DNA from 3 places in the Peribacillus sp. V2I11 genome. Region 1 is predicted to be linked to each of the others. Evidence: riboswitches for the same ligand, from Rfam matches in the RefSeq annotation. Region 1 holds a riboswitch; each other region holds the start of a gene.
The links. A riboswitch is a leader RNA that binds a small molecule or an ion and turns the genes downstream of it on or off. The one in region 1 is predicted to bind preQ1.
Positions count from the first base shown of each region.

Region 2: linked by a shared signal. The riboswitch ahead of QFZ73_RS17970 (VUT family protein) and the one ahead of queF (preQ(1) synthase) in region 1 are both predicted to bind preQ1.
Region 3: linked by a shared signal. The riboswitch ahead of queC (7-cyano-7-deazaguanine synthase QueC) and the one ahead of queF (preQ(1) synthase) in region 1 are both predicted to bind preQ1.

Region 1 covers NZ_JAUSYW010000001.1:1,753,429-1,759,088, reverse strand. Annotated here, with positions in the region: gene QFZ73_RS08415 (BA3454 family stress response protein) at 1-194, opposite strand, end outside; gene QFZ73_RS08410 (EamA family transporter) at 324-1,181, opposite strand; PreQ1 riboswitch class I at 1,312-1,357, shown strand; gene queF (preQ(1) synthase) at 1,462-1,962, shown strand; gene QFZ73_RS08400 (aspartate kinase) at 2,166-3,512, shown strand; gene QFZ73_RS08395 (nitroreductase family protein) at 4,213-4,773, opposite strand; gene QFZ73_RS08390 (ABC transporter ATP-binding protein) at 5,223-5,660, shown strand, end outside.
Region 2 covers NZ_JAUSYW010000001.1:3,678,699-3,684,358, forward strand. Annotated here, with positions in the region: gene QFZ73_RS17950 (hypothetical protein) at 1-81, shown strand, start outside; gene QFZ73_RS17955 (HD domain-containing protein) at 128-1,099, shown strand; gene QFZ73_RS17960 (SRPBCC family protein) at 1,277-1,717, opposite strand; gene QFZ73_RS17965 (SRPBCC family protein) at 1,747-2,229, opposite strand; PreQ1 riboswitch class I at 2,503-2,545, shown strand; gene QFZ73_RS17970 (VUT family protein) at 2,596-3,138, shown strand; gene QFZ73_RS17975 (hypothetical protein) at 3,160-3,309, shown strand; gene QFZ73_RS17980 (PadR family transcriptional regulator) at 3,736-4,056, opposite strand; gene QFZ73_RS17985 (alpha/beta hydrolase) at 4,367-5,113, shown strand; gene QFZ73_RS17990 (DUF421 domain-containing protein) at 5,269-5,660, opposite strand, start outside.
Region 3 covers NZ_JAUSYW010000001.1:3,672,137-3,677,796, reverse strand. Annotated here, with positions in the region: gene QFZ73_RS17945 (TetR/AcrR family transcriptional regulator) at 1-119, shown strand, start outside; gene QFZ73_RS17940 (DUF4260 domain-containing protein) at 173-520, shown strand; gene queE (7-carboxy-7-deazaguanine synthase QueE) at 584-1,312, opposite strand; gene queD (6-carboxytetrahydropterin synthase QueD) at 1,305-1,775, opposite strand; gene queC (7-cyano-7-deazaguanine synthase QueC) at 1,775-2,440, opposite strand; PreQ1 riboswitch class I at 2,496-2,538, opposite strand; gene QFZ73_RS17920 (methyl-accepting chemotaxis protein) at 3,033-3,932, shown strand; gene QFZ73_RS28970 (methyl-accepting chemotaxis protein) at 3,850-4,080, shown strand; gene QFZ73_RS17915 (hypothetical protein) at 4,828-5,040, shown strand.

The sequences.
Region 1 (5,660 bases):
CCCGGTTTAGTAAGGACATTTGTTTGATAAGATTTTCCTTGGAAATCAACTGTTACTGTAACTTTTACCATTATGCATCTTTCCTTTCTTAATTCAGAATTAAATGAGGTGGTTGTACCTATTTCTTTAATACCCGTGGCAGAGGATTTTTCAAACATTTCAAAAGCTGTAAAATCTAAAGAATTAATATTCAAAATTATCTGTTATTTTTAGGGATGTGTCAACATTTTTTTTTTTGACCAACCTCATTTCCCAGCTAACTACAAAAAAGACCTGGCTTGTGTGCACATGACAGCCAGGTCGTTTTTGCAAATCAACTATATTCATATTTTAGTTAAGATAATACCGATTAATGCTGCAAGTACGCCGGCAATTTGATAGGTTTTTAGTTTTTCCTTGAATAAATAACATCCAGCGAATACGACAACCAAACAGTTCAGGCTGACGACAGGGAAAATGATGCTTGCGATGCCGGTGTTCAATGCAAAGAAATAACATCCATAGCCTATGGTGCTTAATAAGCCTACTAAGGAACCGATTTTGACTTCCTGTAGCTTGATTTTTTCATTTTTAAAGGCCAGCACCGAAAGAAGATAAAGCATTCCTCCTCCGTACATTGATACTAGGATATCGAGGGAGTTTAAATGAAGACGTGTTGATGTCGTCATTAGAATGCCGAGTACACCAAAAGATAAGATGGATAATAATGTGTGCATCATCCAAGGGACATATTGGTGGTTACCTTTAGCATTAGGTGTATACTGAATGACTAAGGTAGCGAGAAACATGCAGACAATTCCACTCCATTGCAAGGAAGAAATATGTTCGTGAAAAATTAAAGCTGCACAGAGTATGGGGAATATTGCATTCGCTGCGATTAATGGAGATGTCAAGCTTGCCGGCCCTTTTTCAAAAGCGCTTGCCATCTGTAGATTACCATTAGCGTTCAGTACCCCAATGGCTGCACCAAGCATGATAGACAGCCAGTTCAGCTGCAAACCATCCACAAGTACTCCATAAAATATAGACAAAATAAAAGCTGAAAAATAAAAGAAAAATTGGATATGTACCTTTGAGTAACCTTTTCCGCTACTCCATTTAAAAATGCTGTTATTGATTCCGAAACATAAACTAGTGATGAGCGCTGCAAAAATCCACATTGACTTAATCTCTTCCTTCATGTAGGATAAACTTCTTCTACATTTTAAGCTGAAAGCATGTAGGAATCAAACCAAATTAAAAAAGTATGATTGACAGATTAGATATTTTTTTCTATATTTACTATGACAATTTTAAAATATTTCCCGATAAACGGGAGAGGTTCATAGCATCACCCTCTTAAAAAAACTATGGCTTTGATATTTTTCGCGAATCAACCATATCTTTGAGGAGATATGGTTTTTGTTATATAGAGGCCCACTTTATGAATCTCCCTGTAACCTGGGATTAGGAGGACTTTTAATGTCTGGAAGAAAAGAAGAAGAATTAAAAAAAGATATCACATTGCTTGGGAATCAAGGAACAAAATATACATTCGACTATGCACCTGAAATCCTTGAGTCATTCGATAACAAGCATCCGAACCGGGATTATTTCGTCAAATTCAATTGTCCGGAATTCACTAGCTTATGTCCGATAACGGGCCAGCCCGATTTTGCAACCATTTACATCAGCTATATTCCCAATGTGAAAATGGTGGAAAGCAAGTCTTTGAAACTTTATTTATTCAGCTTCCGCAATCACGGTGATTTCCATGAAGACTGCATGAACATCATCATGAATGATTTAATCGAATTGATGGATCCTAAATATATTGAAGTCTGGGGCAAGTTTACACCTAGGGGCGGAATTTCCATCGACCCTTACACAAATTATGGGAAACCAGGTACGAAGTATGAGGAAATGGCGGATTACCGCTTGATGAACCATGATTTATACCCGGAAACAGTCGATAATCGCTAAAGAATACGAGAGACAATGGGCATATACCCGTTGTCTTTTTTTGGTTTTTAGCCATTCTCGAACGATGGTCCTATCGCTTTGTCCTTTTTAAAAATACAAATGTCCTCCCGTAATGGAATTCCCACTTGATTGTTTCGCAAAAAAGCGTAATAATAGGGAGAGTTGATTTTGACAGAATATTTACGAAAATAGGGGATGTCGAGATGAAAGTTGCAAAGTTTGGCGGAAGTTCACTTGCATCAGGTGAACAGTTGAGGAAGGTATTCGAAATTGTTGTTTCTGATCCAGAGAGGAAGATTGTAGTCGTTTCGGCTCCAGGGAAACGCAATTCCGATGATATAAAGGTGACGGATTTATTGATTGGGGCGGCGGAACAGCAACTGCGCGGGGATAATGGAGAGCATTTGATGGAAGATGTCGTATCCCGATATGCGAGCATTGCTGAAGAGCTGGATATCTCCGAGAGTGTCATCACTGGGATTCATGAAAATTTAATGGAACTGTTACATGCAGACCAAACTAACCCGAAGCGGTATTTGGATGCCTTGAAGGCCAGTGGCGAAGATAATAATGCGAGGCTGGTCGCAGGTTATTTCCAAAGTCGTGGGGTAGAGGCACAGTATATAAATCCAAAGAAGGCTGGCTTGATCGTGACGGATGAAGGTGGATTTACCAAGGTGCTGCCAGAGTCTTATGATCGGTTATATGCACTGCGTGATGAGCCTGGAATCGTAGTATTCCCAGGGTTCTTCGGGTATACGTTAGATGGTGATGTTTTAACCTTCTCAAGGAGCGGTTCCGATATTACGGGTTCTATTCTTGCGAATGGGGTCAAAGCTGATTTGTATGAGAACTTTACGGACGTGGATGCCGTTTATGCGGTGAATCCAAATGTGGTTTCCAATCCCAAGGGAATCCGGGAATTAACCTATCGTGAAATGCGGGAGCTTTCTTATGCAGGTTTCTCGGTATTTCATGATGAGGCGCTGATTCCTGCATTCCGTGCTGGAATACCTGTCCATATCCAGAATACGAACAATCCGGCGGCACAAGGGACCCGCATTGTGAGTACACGGGATAATACGAACGGGCCGGTTATTGGTATAGCAAGTGATAAAGGATTTTGCAGTATTTACATTAGCAAATATTTGATGAACCGGGAAGTTGGTTTTGGCCGGAAACTGCTGCACATCCTTGAAGATTATGGAGTTTCATATGAGCATATTCCATCAGGCATTGATGATGTGACGCTTATTCTAAGGCAGGACCAGATGAAGGGTGAAGCCGAGAAGAAAATCATTTCACGAATCAAGAAAGAGCTTCATGCCGATGAAGTGAATGTGGAGCATGATCTTGCCTTGATCATGGTTGTTGGGGAAGGAATGCGTCATAATGTCGGTACAACGGCAAGAGCGTCAAAGGCCTTGGCAGAAGCAAAGGTGAATATTGAGATGATAAACCAGGGGTCTTCGGAGGTAAGCATGATGTTCGGTGTGAAAGGGTATAACGAAGAGACGGCAATTCAGGCATTATATCACGAGTTCTTTTGAGTATGAGCGTTTAGGAACCTCCTTGAAAAGGGAGGTTTTTTTGGTTATGAATGTTCCAAGCCGGTAATAATGTGGATTCCATGATTGTGAAAAACGAATGATGGAAAACAATTAAGTTCGAGTGAATAAAAGACGCGCCGAGGGTTCAGCGCGTCATGTTTAGTTCAGTACCCATTTGTCCTTTAAGAATAATATCCTTGAGACAGCAAAGAAGAGGATGATCGAGACAATGAAGGAGCTGGCTGTAAGGAAGATATTCTGAATATCGTTCACACCATATATATCAATTCTTTAAAGAGTGGCATCATGGCAGGAGGAAAGAGGGGAGATAGCCCAAATCACGATCGATTTTAATAAAAGGAGCGGTATGTATCTATTATCATGGAATAACAGCTGTCTGCCATACCTAATCCCATTCAGGATGCACTGTTTGAAAAACACGCTCAAACCACGAATTTGGGGTCGGATGAAGGGATGGGTACGAAAATAATCGCAGACATCGTGAAAAAAACATCAAGGGTATTTGGATTTTACCTATAAAAGTGAAGAATTCAAATTGAAAATTAAGGTGCCGGCTATTATATAATCATTTTTAAGGGATTATGATAAGTGAAATACAACATTTGTCCGCTAATCATTGTTTGCCCATAACTATAAAAGGAAAGCCTCCAAATGGAAGATTGGAGGCTTTCCTTTTATGTTAGTCCATAATTGTCAGGAGTTGATTGATTTCGTTCCTTGGCCGTGGGGCAGGGATCATATCGGGATAGCCAACGTGAAGGCTGCCGACAATCTTCTCACCGGGTTTCACGCCTAAAGCTTCACGAAATTCCATGCTGTGTATCATGCCGTATGTTTCCCATATCATCCCGATTCCTTGTTCCCAGGCAAGCAGGCTGAAATTCTGGATCAAGGCACTTGTAGCCGCATAATCTTCTTCACGTGTCATAGGATTCGGATTCTCTTCCATGATCACTGCGACAAACATCGGTACACCCATAAGTTTATTATATCCTCGCTGTCCGGCAGCTTTTTTCTTTTCAGGGTCCTTCTCTTTGCTTGCCATGAAAGCACGTGTTGCTTCTGCGAGTTTTAAACGGCTATCACCATGCACCACGACGAAGCGCCATGGCTGGGTCATTTTATGGTTCGGTGCCCATGTCGAAGTTTCCAATAAAGATTGGATCGTATCAATAGGAACAGGAATGTCCTTAAATCGTTTGATGCTGCGCCGTTCTTTTATGATATCTACTAGTTTCATGATCATCCTGCTCCTTTAATCATATATGTAAGTTTAATAGTTGAAAAAAAATAATCCCCGGCTGCCTAATATGCTTCCAACGAGAATAAATTACTTGAATAAAGAGGGGGCAATATTCTAGTGACTTGCATTCGCTAATGAGCATATAATTTTTACTAGGCACAGAGAAGCCGGGGCGACATTGTATCTATGTACAATATCAAAAGGGTACGATAAGAGATTATCGTAATTGCTTATCAAATTTCAGAGATCAATAATGAAATTGAAAATCATTATCATTTAGAATTTTCGCTTATTTCCTGTTATTTGTCAAGGGTATTTATAAAAAAAATTCAAGATGTTTACCAATCCTTTAAAACAGTTAAAATCTTTTAAAAAATCTGTATAAAAATGTATAATGAGAGGATGAAAAGATGCTATCTACATATGAGGAATCGAAGGTGTAATAGATGAAAAAATTGTCTTCATTTCTTAAGCCGTACTGGCTTTTGATCATTCTTGCTTTATCCTTAATGATTGTCGAGCTCGGGGTAGAGCTATTGCAACCTCTATTTATAGCAAAAATAATTGATGATGGCATTTTGCAGAAGGATTTATCGGTGGTGATTAAATGGGGAAGTGTCATGGTTGGGCTTTCCGTTTTTTCATTTCTTGGCGGGATCGTTAATTCCTTTACGGCATCACATGTAAGTCAAAGCTTTGGACATGATGTCAGGAAAAGCCTTTTTGGTAAAATACAGGCGTTTTCTTTTGCAAATTTGAATAATATCCCGACCTCCTCTTTGATAACAAGGATGACGAATGATGTGACTCAACTTCAAAATACGGTTTTTATGGGCCTGCGTATCATGGCAAGGGCGCCATTGATCGTAATCGGCGGAGCGATA
Region 2 (5,660 bases), 1.9 Mb from region 1:
GAGGAAATAAAAAAATTGGCAAAAAAGCAATATGAGCAAAATCAAAAGGGGGAAATAATTTTTACAGAAAAGAATCAGTGAAATCACCTACCTGTAATGAGTAAACTAATGGGGGAGGCGGCAGTTATTGATAGTTTTGGATAGTATCTATGGGCAACACATTGTAGAGGGAGTTCTGAAAGAGCTGATAGTAAGCAAACCGGTCCAAAGATTGAAGGGGATACATCAAGGCGGGGCAAGTTATTTAGTTAATGAGAAATGGGATGTCACACGATTTGACCATTCAATTGGTGTGATGCTTTTAATAAAAGCGCTTGGAGGTTCATTAGAGGAACAAATCGCGGGCTTACTGCATGACGTATCCCACACTGCATTTTCACATGTTATTGATTTTGTTCTGGATTGTAAGGATGAAGATTATCATGAAAAGATATATGATCAAGTCATTACGGAATCCGAAATCCCATTTATACTGAAGGAATATGGATATGATTGTAAAGTAATTTTTCAATCAAAATGGGAATTGCTTGAACAGCCAGCACCTGAGTTATGTGCCGATCGGGTAGATTATACTCTCCGGGATATGTATCAATATGGACATATCACAATCGAAGCCATTAAAGAATTTCTAGAACATGTAATCATAATAAATGGAAGGATGTATCTGGATAATATTGAATCGGCGGAATGGTTTGTGAAAACGTATTACAGCGAAGTTATTGATTTTTTCATGAACCCACTTAATATATATGGCTATGATATCTTGGCAAAGACCTTAAAATTGGCTTTAGCTAAAAAACTGATCAGCCTTGATGACTTACTCGGTACAGATGAAGAAGTCATGTCCTTGTTAAGCTTGACTGAAGACCATGAAGTGCAAAGCCTGTTAAAACGAATCCATGGTAACGTAAAGGTGAAAGAAGATCAAGTGGAATACGATATACATCGGAAAAATAAAATGCGCCTGATAGATCCGTCCGTAATTCTAGGAACCCAATTAGTAAGAGCATCCAGTTTATCAGAAAAAGTCAAGAAAATGGGAATTGAAGCCTATAAAAAAGCTTCAAAGGGCATGTATCTAAAAGTGATTTCCGATTGAATTTCGTGTTAAACCATACGAAAGTCAAAAACTCAAGGGTGTTATTCATCCTTGAGTTTTTTCTCGGAAACATCTAAGTCTCCTCCCGTAAAAAAATAGTTGAATTAAACAATCGACATCTAGGAAGGAGCTTGATTAACGGATGCCTTATACATCTGAACCAGCACCCTTTAATAATTAAAAAACTAATGATGCTCTCAAAGTATTAATGCCATTTTCTAAATAACCCTTTAAACAGGTTAATGTATAAACCCAACCTTCCTTTTGTCCGATCATTTTGTTTATTATTTCAGGGTCATCTTCACTCAAACCTGATTCGTTTACTTCAATGATTGTACTCGTATTATCCAACTCTTTTAGTGTAATGGTAACAACTGTTTCTTGATCATTTCCGCCCCACGCAAACACGATTTTCCTATTTTCCTCGACTTCCAATACATTAATAACCACTTCAGCATCGTATTCGTTGTATCTCAATGTAGGCGTCCGGCCTTGTTCCCATCTTTCCGAACTCGATGAGAACCAGAAATTCCCGATTTTTTCAGGATTCACTATGGCTTCAAACACTTCATTAGCTGACTTGATTATCTTAAATTTCGTAGTTATTTGAGTATCCATTACTAAATCAACTCGCTTTCGATTTGTTTTTATTGTTTTCCACTATCCCAATCTACTGATATTGGCGGCAGGGTCCGTCCAGTTTCAAGCAAGCTCTTCAGGTTACTCAGAATGGCTGGCCATCCATTATTCAAGCCTTCAAAGGTATTGTCATCATATTCGAAATCTGTCTCCAAAAGCTCCTCATGCTTTAGCGTTAACTTCACTGTGGAACCATCCATTTGCTGCAGGACAAAAGTGACCCGAGTAGGATGCTCGCGAGGTGTTTCGTCTCCTGCCATGTTCCATGTGAACGAGAGCAGGCGCAGCGGCTCACACTTAAGTACATTACCAGAATCAGTAATACGCCCATCTTCCAGCAAATATTTAACACTTGAGCCTACTTGCCAGTCAGACTGGGCTTGGCACCCAAAGTGATATTTCTTCGTGACTTCACCGCTCGTCAGGGCTTCCCAAAGCTTCTCTGGTGTGGTTGCGATATAAATAGGATAGACAAACGCTGTTTTTTTCATCATTCTTTTCCTCCTCGCTTTTATCCTCATATCAAGATCGTAACATTATTCTATCAATGATTGTCTGCTTTTCATATACAGCCGGTCAAGTAGTTTTCTGCGACAAAAATCGGCAGAGTCTTTGCATTGAAGAAGATTTGAAGTGTATTGCTAATACTAAACGATATCCGCGGATTCGCACCATTCCCAGTGACTAAAATCGGGCGTATTGAAACTTCTTGATTTCCAATCGCTTTCAAGCTACGATAAATAAGGAAAATGATAATCCGCTGGGCGGAAGAGGTTCTAGCTACCCTCTCAAAAAAACTAAGGAGAACAGTGCTCTTTCTTAGGGTGCTGTTTTTTCTGTATAAGGAGAATTATGAAATGTTAAGGATTTTATTGTATTTAGTATCCATCATCACGGCGAATGTGGTTACAGCAGCTTTTGCGCCATTACATTTTGGCATGTTCATCATTCCGATGGGTACATTGCTCATTGGGGGAACCTTCATCTTTCGGGATCTGGTCCAGAATAAATTTGGCCGCGCGAAGACCTATATATGTATCGTCACTGCACTTATTTTATCTGCGTGTGTATCATTTTTATTAGGGGATACCTTACTGATCGTATTTGCTTCCGCCTTATCGTTCGTGGTCGCAGAAACAGCGGATACGGAAATTTATACCCGTTTAAAACTTCCGATGAGTTGGAGGGTGTTTTACAGCGGGATCGTTGGAGGATTTTTCGATTCGGTGATATTTGTCGTGATTGGCCTAAGTCCACTGGGTGCCAATATATTACCGTGGGAAGCTGTACCCGCTGCGGTTATCGGCCAAATCATCGTTAAAACTATCATTCAGACAATCGGTGCCGTACTGTTGGGACGAATCAACATAGAACTGGAGAAGCGTGTAGTCTCCAGTTAAATGCTAGGAGGGATGCACTCGATGGATGGAACAAAAAAAGAAGAAGATAAATGCTATTGCCTCGAGGCCTTTCGTGAAAAATATGGCCCGCATGTTCAAGGGGAATGTATGAAGCTCTCCTGCGCCAATTATCGCAAGCATAAAGGAATAGACAAAAAAGGACCAAATTAGGTCCTTTTTTTGCGTGATAGAAGTAAGGCACCAGTAAACGTGCTGAATCATAGTCCAGTATGAATTCACGAGTAAAACAGTAATACTCACGAGTAAATAGCTCAAACTCACGAGTAAAAGTGCGAAACTCACGAGTAAACAGTTCGAATTCATGGTGCAGGACGAAATCACGAGTAAACAGCGCAAACTCACGAGTAAACAGCGCAAACTCACGAGTAAAACAGCAGAACCTCACGAGTAAACAGCGCAAACTCACGAGTAAACAGCGCAAACTCACGAGTAAACAGCGCAAACTCACGAGTAAAACAGCAGAACTCACGAGTAAACAGCGCAAATTCATGAGTACAGCCCAAACTAACGGGTAAATAGCAAAAAAAAGCTTCCTGCGCCGTTCCAATAATGGGTGCAGGAAGCTTTTTATTTTGTTTAGAATTGCTCTGCGCTTTTCCGTACTAATTTTTCCAGGAAGAAAAAGCATTCTCGTTTCCGGTCAAGTTCGGTTTGTCCATTTTCGGTGACATGATAATATTTCCTGCGGCCTGATTCTGACTCTTTCCAATGGCCTTTTATGAATTCTTTTTTTTCTAACCGTTTCAGGGCGGAGTAAAGGGTGCCTTCACTTATTTGATATTTGCCCAAGCTCATTTCCTTCAAGATCTTCGTGATTTCATAGCCGTATAGCTTTTTTTGTGAAAGAAGTGAAAGCAAAAGGAGGTCAATGCTTCCCTTCATTAGTTCTTTATCCAAATAGATTCTCCTCCTTTTCATTTTTAAAGTGTAATACGTTGTACATCGTATCACAAGGTGCATTTTACTTTTCTTTAAAAAAATGGTTAAATGACGATTGCTAAATAAATTTAATCATAGTAAAATGTGCTTCGGAACGGATGAGTTGTGAAGAGTGTGGTAACGATACTATATACATGATTTAATTGTTTTAATGAGAATACGGAATAGGATAGAAGAATCCCTACTCAAGGGGTATTAATTGATTTTTTTTCGAAAATCATATAGATTCTATTTATTAACAAGAGCAGAGAAAGAAGGTCCTAGATAGATGAAAGTGAAAGCACCTGAGTCATTCACATACAGAGGTGGAAAAAGAGCTGTTCTTTTACTTCACGGGTTTACCGGAAGTACAGGAGATATGAAGAAGTTAGGAAAATACTTGAATGATCTCGACTATACTTGCCACGGACCTCTTTATAGTGGGCACGGAGTATCAGCCGAGGAACTTGTTAAAACGGGTCCAAAGGAATGGTGGGAAGATGTAGTTAATGGCTATAAATTCCTTAAAGAAGAAGGCTATGAGGAAATTGCAGTTGTAGGAATTTCTTTAGGAGGAGTTTTCTCGTTAAAAGTGGGAATTGAATTGCCTGTAACAGGGGTAGTTTCAATGTGCGCTCCGACGCAAGGAAAAAGTATCGATCGACAAAAGAACCGCTTGCTCAATTATGCACAGGCTTATAAGAAGTTTGAGGGCAAAGATGCAGACCAAATTGCTGCAGAAGTGAAGCTGCTGGAAGAAGAGCCTATGCCTCAACTAAAAGATGTGTTGAATATGATAAATGAGACAGGTGAAAATTTAGATTTAATCACATCACCAACTCTTGTTTTACAAGGGCGCTTGGATGATCCCGACTATACGGAGAGTGCTTCAGCGATTTACAATGAAGTTGATACGCAGCATAAACACTTGATCTGGTATGAAAAATCCGGTCATATTATCACTTTGGGTAAGGAACGTGAGCAGGTGTATGAGGATGTGTATAAGTTCTTAAATACACTGAATTGGTCGGAGTAATAAGCGAGTTTTCTTGAAGAAGACCGCCGGTTATCATATGATCCCCTTAAAGTTGAACGTGTAAGGAGCCTACATTCATATGTAAGCTTTACACTATATACTTGAGGGGGTTTTATTTTGGCTGCAAAAGTGATTATGGAAGTGTTCTTAAGAATTTATTTGTAGAAAAAGACCTTTACGTTATCGTTATTATCAAGAGTTGCTAATAAAATATCGTTCACGTCGGCATTATATGTTATTTTGATTCTGTTTTTCAGCCATGCTTCGTCTTTACCGCCCCGATTTAATTCTTTAGAATCAATCTTTCCCTCTTTAATGATCGTTTTAGGAAAAATGAAGGCATTTGTTGCTAGGTGCATATCTGCTGGGGTTACTGCTTCATACTGAGGGTATAAAAACAATGAAATGGTACCACCCGGTTCCCATAGTGCGAGGGACACTTTTTGAATATCTTCGACTTTTTCTTTTCTTAATTCCGATAATAAAAAATCGATGGAGATTCGGGCCCTTACTAAGCTTTTGTAAATGATTTGTCCATTTTCGATAA
Region 3 (5,660 bases), 1.9 Mb from region 1:
CGATTTTTCTTTCTCTTCACGGATTCATAACTTTTTATATTAATTCTGAACTATCTTATCAAGATGTGAAAGGTTTAGCTTATTTTCATGTAAAAAATATCATCAGAAACATCATATAATTTTTTTGAACTTTATTGATCATTGGTCAAATAAAACTTTGGGAGGTTTTAAAATGGTAAAGAAATTCCTTCATATTGAAGGTCTCATGGTTCTGTTAGCGGTGATTTACATCTATTCGTTATATGAATTCAGCTGGTGGATTTTCCTTTTATTGATTTTGTCTCCCGATGTTTCCATGCTGGCCTATCTGATCAATGATCGGACTGGAGCAAAGGTTTATAACTTATTTCACACTTATACCCTGTCCATCTTCATTATTTTGCTGGCCATTTTTCTAAAGTCGGATTCATTTATGATGACTGGTTTGATTTGGACCGCGCATATTGGAATGGATCGCTTTTTTGGGTATGGCCTTAAATACACAACATCCTTCAAAGCTACACACATTCAAAGGCTGTAATAAGCTTTCCGCATGTAAAAGGCAGTGTGATTACGCATCACACTGCCTCCTGCTCTCTTTTCTTTACACGCCCCGCTTGTTTCCCCATATATAGGTATGCAGCTGGGGCAGCACTTTCACATCATTCAATTCATCATCTGCTATCACTTTATCAATTAACTCTTCGTACTTCTTCAAAAGACCGCTGATCAATTGACGATCATCCACTGTCCTGCTATCGTCATTGCCGACCTGCAGATAAAAAGGAATATCCGGGTAACGCCCATGTACATGTTTGGCATATTGATAATCTTCGTCGTTAAAGACGACGATCTTCAATGAGACATGGTTTTCAGGATTTCGATTGGCAAGGTTCGAGATGATTTGGTCGAGCACCGTAAAGTCCGTGTTCATTCCAGAGCTCGGCGGTTTAGGTGAAATAGTCAGTTCATCAATATCGAGAAACCAATCCTGCCATCGGCTCCCTTGTGTTTCGACACCTATTTTCATTTTATTTTCATGTAAGATCGCTATCAAGCCGTTTAGGTTTTTCAGCAGAGCCGGGTTTCCGCCTGATATCGTCACGAAGGAAAAACCGGAACCCCCAATTCGCTTCAGCTCATCCCATATTTCTTCGGCAGTCATCTGGACGGTATCTTCCTTACCGGTGCCATCCCAAGTAAATGCGGAATCACACCAGGCACAGGAATAATCGCAGCCAGCCGTCCGAACGAACATGGTTTTTTGACCAATGACCATTCCCTCTCCTTGGATGGTCGGCCCGAAGATTTCCATAACCGGGAGTTTACTCACTTTCCATCCACTCCCGTCTGGCTTCGGCATAGCTTGTCGGCGTTTCGTATAGTCGAACAAATTCGACTCTAGCACCCTCATATTCTTTTAATGAAAGGGCTTCGGCCATTTTTTCATAAATCCAGACAACCATATTTTCAGCTGTTGTATTCATGAGCGGCAGGGTTTCATTCAAATAACGATGATCCAGGTGGATTTCAATTTCATTTTTCCATATATCCTTGATGTCCCCAAAATCTATCATCAACCCGCGTGAATCTGTATACCCGCTCAATCCGAAAATGACCTTATACGTGTGGCCATGCAGGTTCTTGCATTTTCCTTCATAGTCATGCAGATGGTGCGCCGCGTCAAAGGTGAATTCCTTACTCACGAGAACCCTCTTGTTTGTATACTTCAATTGGCTGCGCTGAATATCTTCATCTATTTTTTGGAGTTTATCCACTATAGTAAAACCGTACATCATGAAAGCACCTTCCGTCTGCTTACATAGTCATCCAGTCCTTTTTTCCGGAGATTACATGCCGGACAATCTCCACAGCCGTCGGAGATGATTCCGTTATAACAAGTCAGGGTCTTTTCGCGGACAAAGTCAAATGCGCCAAGCTGATCCGCAAGCTCCCATGTTTCCTCTTTATTAAGCCACATTAGCGGCGTATCAATCACGAATGACTGGTCCATCGACAAGTTCAGGGTCACATTCAACGATTTAATGAATACATCGCGGCAGTCAGGATATCCGCTGAAATCCGTTTCACAGACACCGGTGACAATATGTTTAGCGCCTATCTGACTCGCCAGCACTCCGGCAAACGAAAGGAACAGCAAATTCCTCCCCGGTACGAACGTCGACGGCAATTCCCCTTCTTCTCCGTCCGCCACGGCAATATCACTTCTCGTCAATGCATTCGGTGCCAGTTGGTTCAGCAGCGACATGTCAAGGATATGATGGTTCACGCCCAATTCCTTGGCAATGTTTTGAGCGCATTCGATTTCCAAGCTATGCCGCTGATTATAATCGAACGTCACCGCTTCCACTTCCTCAAATCTCTCCAATGCCCAAAACAGGCACGTCGTACTGTCCTGACCTCCGCTAAACACAACCACTGCCTTTTCTTTCTTCTTCATTTCTATAAAACTCCTTTTTACGGAAAAAAACAGCACCCTAAGAATAGAGCACTGTTTCTCCTTAGTTTTTTTGAGAGGGTAGCTAGAACCTCTTCCGCCTTAACGCGGAATATTATATTTTTCCAAGTCAATGGTAACTTGAAAACGATAAGAAATCAAGATGTTTATACTTAGTGAATAGTAGGCCTGATGGAAAATTTGGTTATCTTTTCATTGCTTAAACATCCCATTTTTAACCGATAAAAAGAGTGAATAAAATATCGATAAAGGGGTTCATTAATTTGAAAAGCATTAAAACAAAGGTATTGGTGGCATTTTCACTCATCATATCTTTATTCGTCATCTTAGGAGCATTCAACATTTATAGCAGCAACAAGTCACTGGTATATTCCCAGGATATGAAAAGGAACTTCCGCTTCTTATCCAAGACGAAAAGCTGCTATATAACCTAGCACAAAGAACCGCATTCGCCAGAGCCTATATTCTATATGGTGACGATAGCTATAAAGAAAGGTTCTTACAATATACCGAAGAAAGCCTGGTCATCCAGGAGGATCTCCTGGCCATAAGCGATTCTGATAAAGCGAAGGAATTGATCGAGAAAAGCGTGGATTGGAGGACGATGATTGTAGACCGGGTATTTACACAATATGAAAATGGAAATGAAGAAAGCGCTAAAGAGATACTCAAAAATGAAGTGGCGCCAATTAGCAATGAAGTGATGGAGGGTTTCAAGGAGCTTGCTTCGGAACGTGAGGAATTGATTGTCGCTTCAGGTAAAACCGTCGTCGCACGCGGGAAATCGGTTAAGACGACAAGTATCATCATATCCATTGCGGCAGTCCTTATCGGCCTTGTGCTGGCGTTTGTTACTGCCAGCCTCATTACCACCCCCCTCCTTAAAATTAGGGACAGGATGAAAATGGCGGCTGACGGAGAGCTGAATCATGGGCCCTTGGAGAAAAAGTCATATGATGAAATGGGCGAATTAACGGTGTCAGCCAACCAAATGCAGAAAAACCTTCCTGATACGATCGAAAAAATGCTCGTTGCATCTCAATCCGTTTTCAATCAAAGCGAGGATCTGACTCAATCAGCAAATGAAGTGCAGCAGGGCAGCAAACAAATAGGGACTACGATGTATGAACTTCGGGAAGGTTCGGAGTCACAAGCCGACCGGGAATATGAAATGGTTCGCATGATGGATGATTTCACCGGCAGGATCGAGCTGGCCCACCTAGAAGGAGCGGATGTAGCTAAAAGTTCAACCGAAGTCCTTTCCTTAACCAAGGAGGGCACCACTTTAATGCGCAATTCGGTCCAACAGATGCAAAGTATTGATGGGATTGTCAAAAATGCCGTAGAGCAAGTGAAAGGGCTCGATTCTCAATCACAGCAAATTTCGCAGCTTGTGCAGGTCATCAAGGATAATATCCAATCAAACCAATCTATTGGCGCTGAATGCAGCCATAGAAGCCGCTCGTGCTGGTGAACATGGCAAAGGGGGGCCGATGAGCTGCGGAAACTCGCTGAAGAGGTCACACACTCCATTGGGGATATCACCAATATTGTCTCCGCCATTCAAACAGGTCCAAAAACGTCGTCCACTATCTGGAAGATGGTTATACACAAGTGGATGAATGCACGAAACAGATCACACTCACAGGCCGAACCTTTGAAACAATCAATCACTCTGTCGGAAATATGGAAAATGAAAATACAGCATATTACACACGAATTAAACTATATCTCCACAAATAGTAAAAAAATCAATCAAGCTATCGATCGCAGCCATTTCTGAAGGGTGCGCGTCAGGAATCGAACAAGTCTCCGCCTCCGCTCAGCAATCCAGCTCTTCAATGGATGAAATCACGAATCATGCCAGTGAACTTGCATCCTCGGCAGAGCTGCTGACTGAACAAGTTAAGAAACTCCAATTATGACACTAGCAATTTCCCGTCACATGAATGCGGGAAATTGCTCCTCCCATTATATGGGTTGTTTCATTTTCGTATATTCGGGGAATAAATAACTATATACAATAATAAACCATTAAAAAGCAAATCTATTAAAAGCGCTGGAAGTGAATATTTTCCTTTATTTTCAGAATATTTAGTGTATAATGAATATAAGGAATATTTTAACTGAAATAATCATTGCTTCCAATACCCGCTTTCTGCAAATCCCGACATTCCCTTTCAACACCATGCACGGTCACTTATACTCAGCAAGGATCCATTGCATGCTTACTCTCGAATCAAACTGTTCACAACTTTATTCACACAAAAACACGATTTCCACTCCAAATTTGTAAAAAAAGGTTAAATTTCACTGATGATATGTTACTATTAAACTAAGACCTTTTAACCCCATAAGGAGGAATTCATATGAAACGTTTTTTCAAATTCATCGCAGATTTTAACGAGAGAAAAGCATTGAAACGGGAAACCAAAGAATTCTTTCGCAAAGAATACGAAAATTATATGAAGATGAATCCTGACAATCAAGGAAAAAGGAGATTTGCTCCTAGACTTTATGTGATTGAAGGCGGTAAAAAGGACTCCACCCTTGAGATTTCTGACAGAAAGAAATCCAGTTAACCTGATTCCTTCCATAATCAGCTACGAATGCTGTAGCTCAAGACCCACATACGTTAAATCTCCATGATGAACGGATATTCGTGACCATTCCATTCATTTACAATATATCAGCCGAAAGCTCAGATATACTTCTGAGCTTTTTTTATTTTTCTTTCTTCTATAAACAGTATATCTATAGAAGAAACTAGGTATTTTTTAAAAAAATGGGTTAACTTTAGTTTATTTCATGTTTCAGGTAAAAGATCAATTATAGACCCATGGGTATTCCGAGGAAAATACTAAAAAAAAGAGATGTGTTCTTTTACTCATCTTTGTCCATATTCAAAAGAGTTCAACTAACTGAGTCGATAGATGCAATATCTCACATTGAATGACAAATGTATAAAAAATGTTGCGTTTATGTCAAACAATGGGTATAAACAATTATTGAACTGTAATAAACATCACTTTTTAAAAAAATTATTATTCAAATATGAACATTATGAATTAGGTTCAAATGCTCATAAAACCATTTTGATTCTGACTGAAATGGGGCTTTATTAAACTTTCCATAATTTAGTGTAAATAAACTTGGGATTCCCTCGATTCCCAGCCATATCTTTGTACTCATAAAACAATTT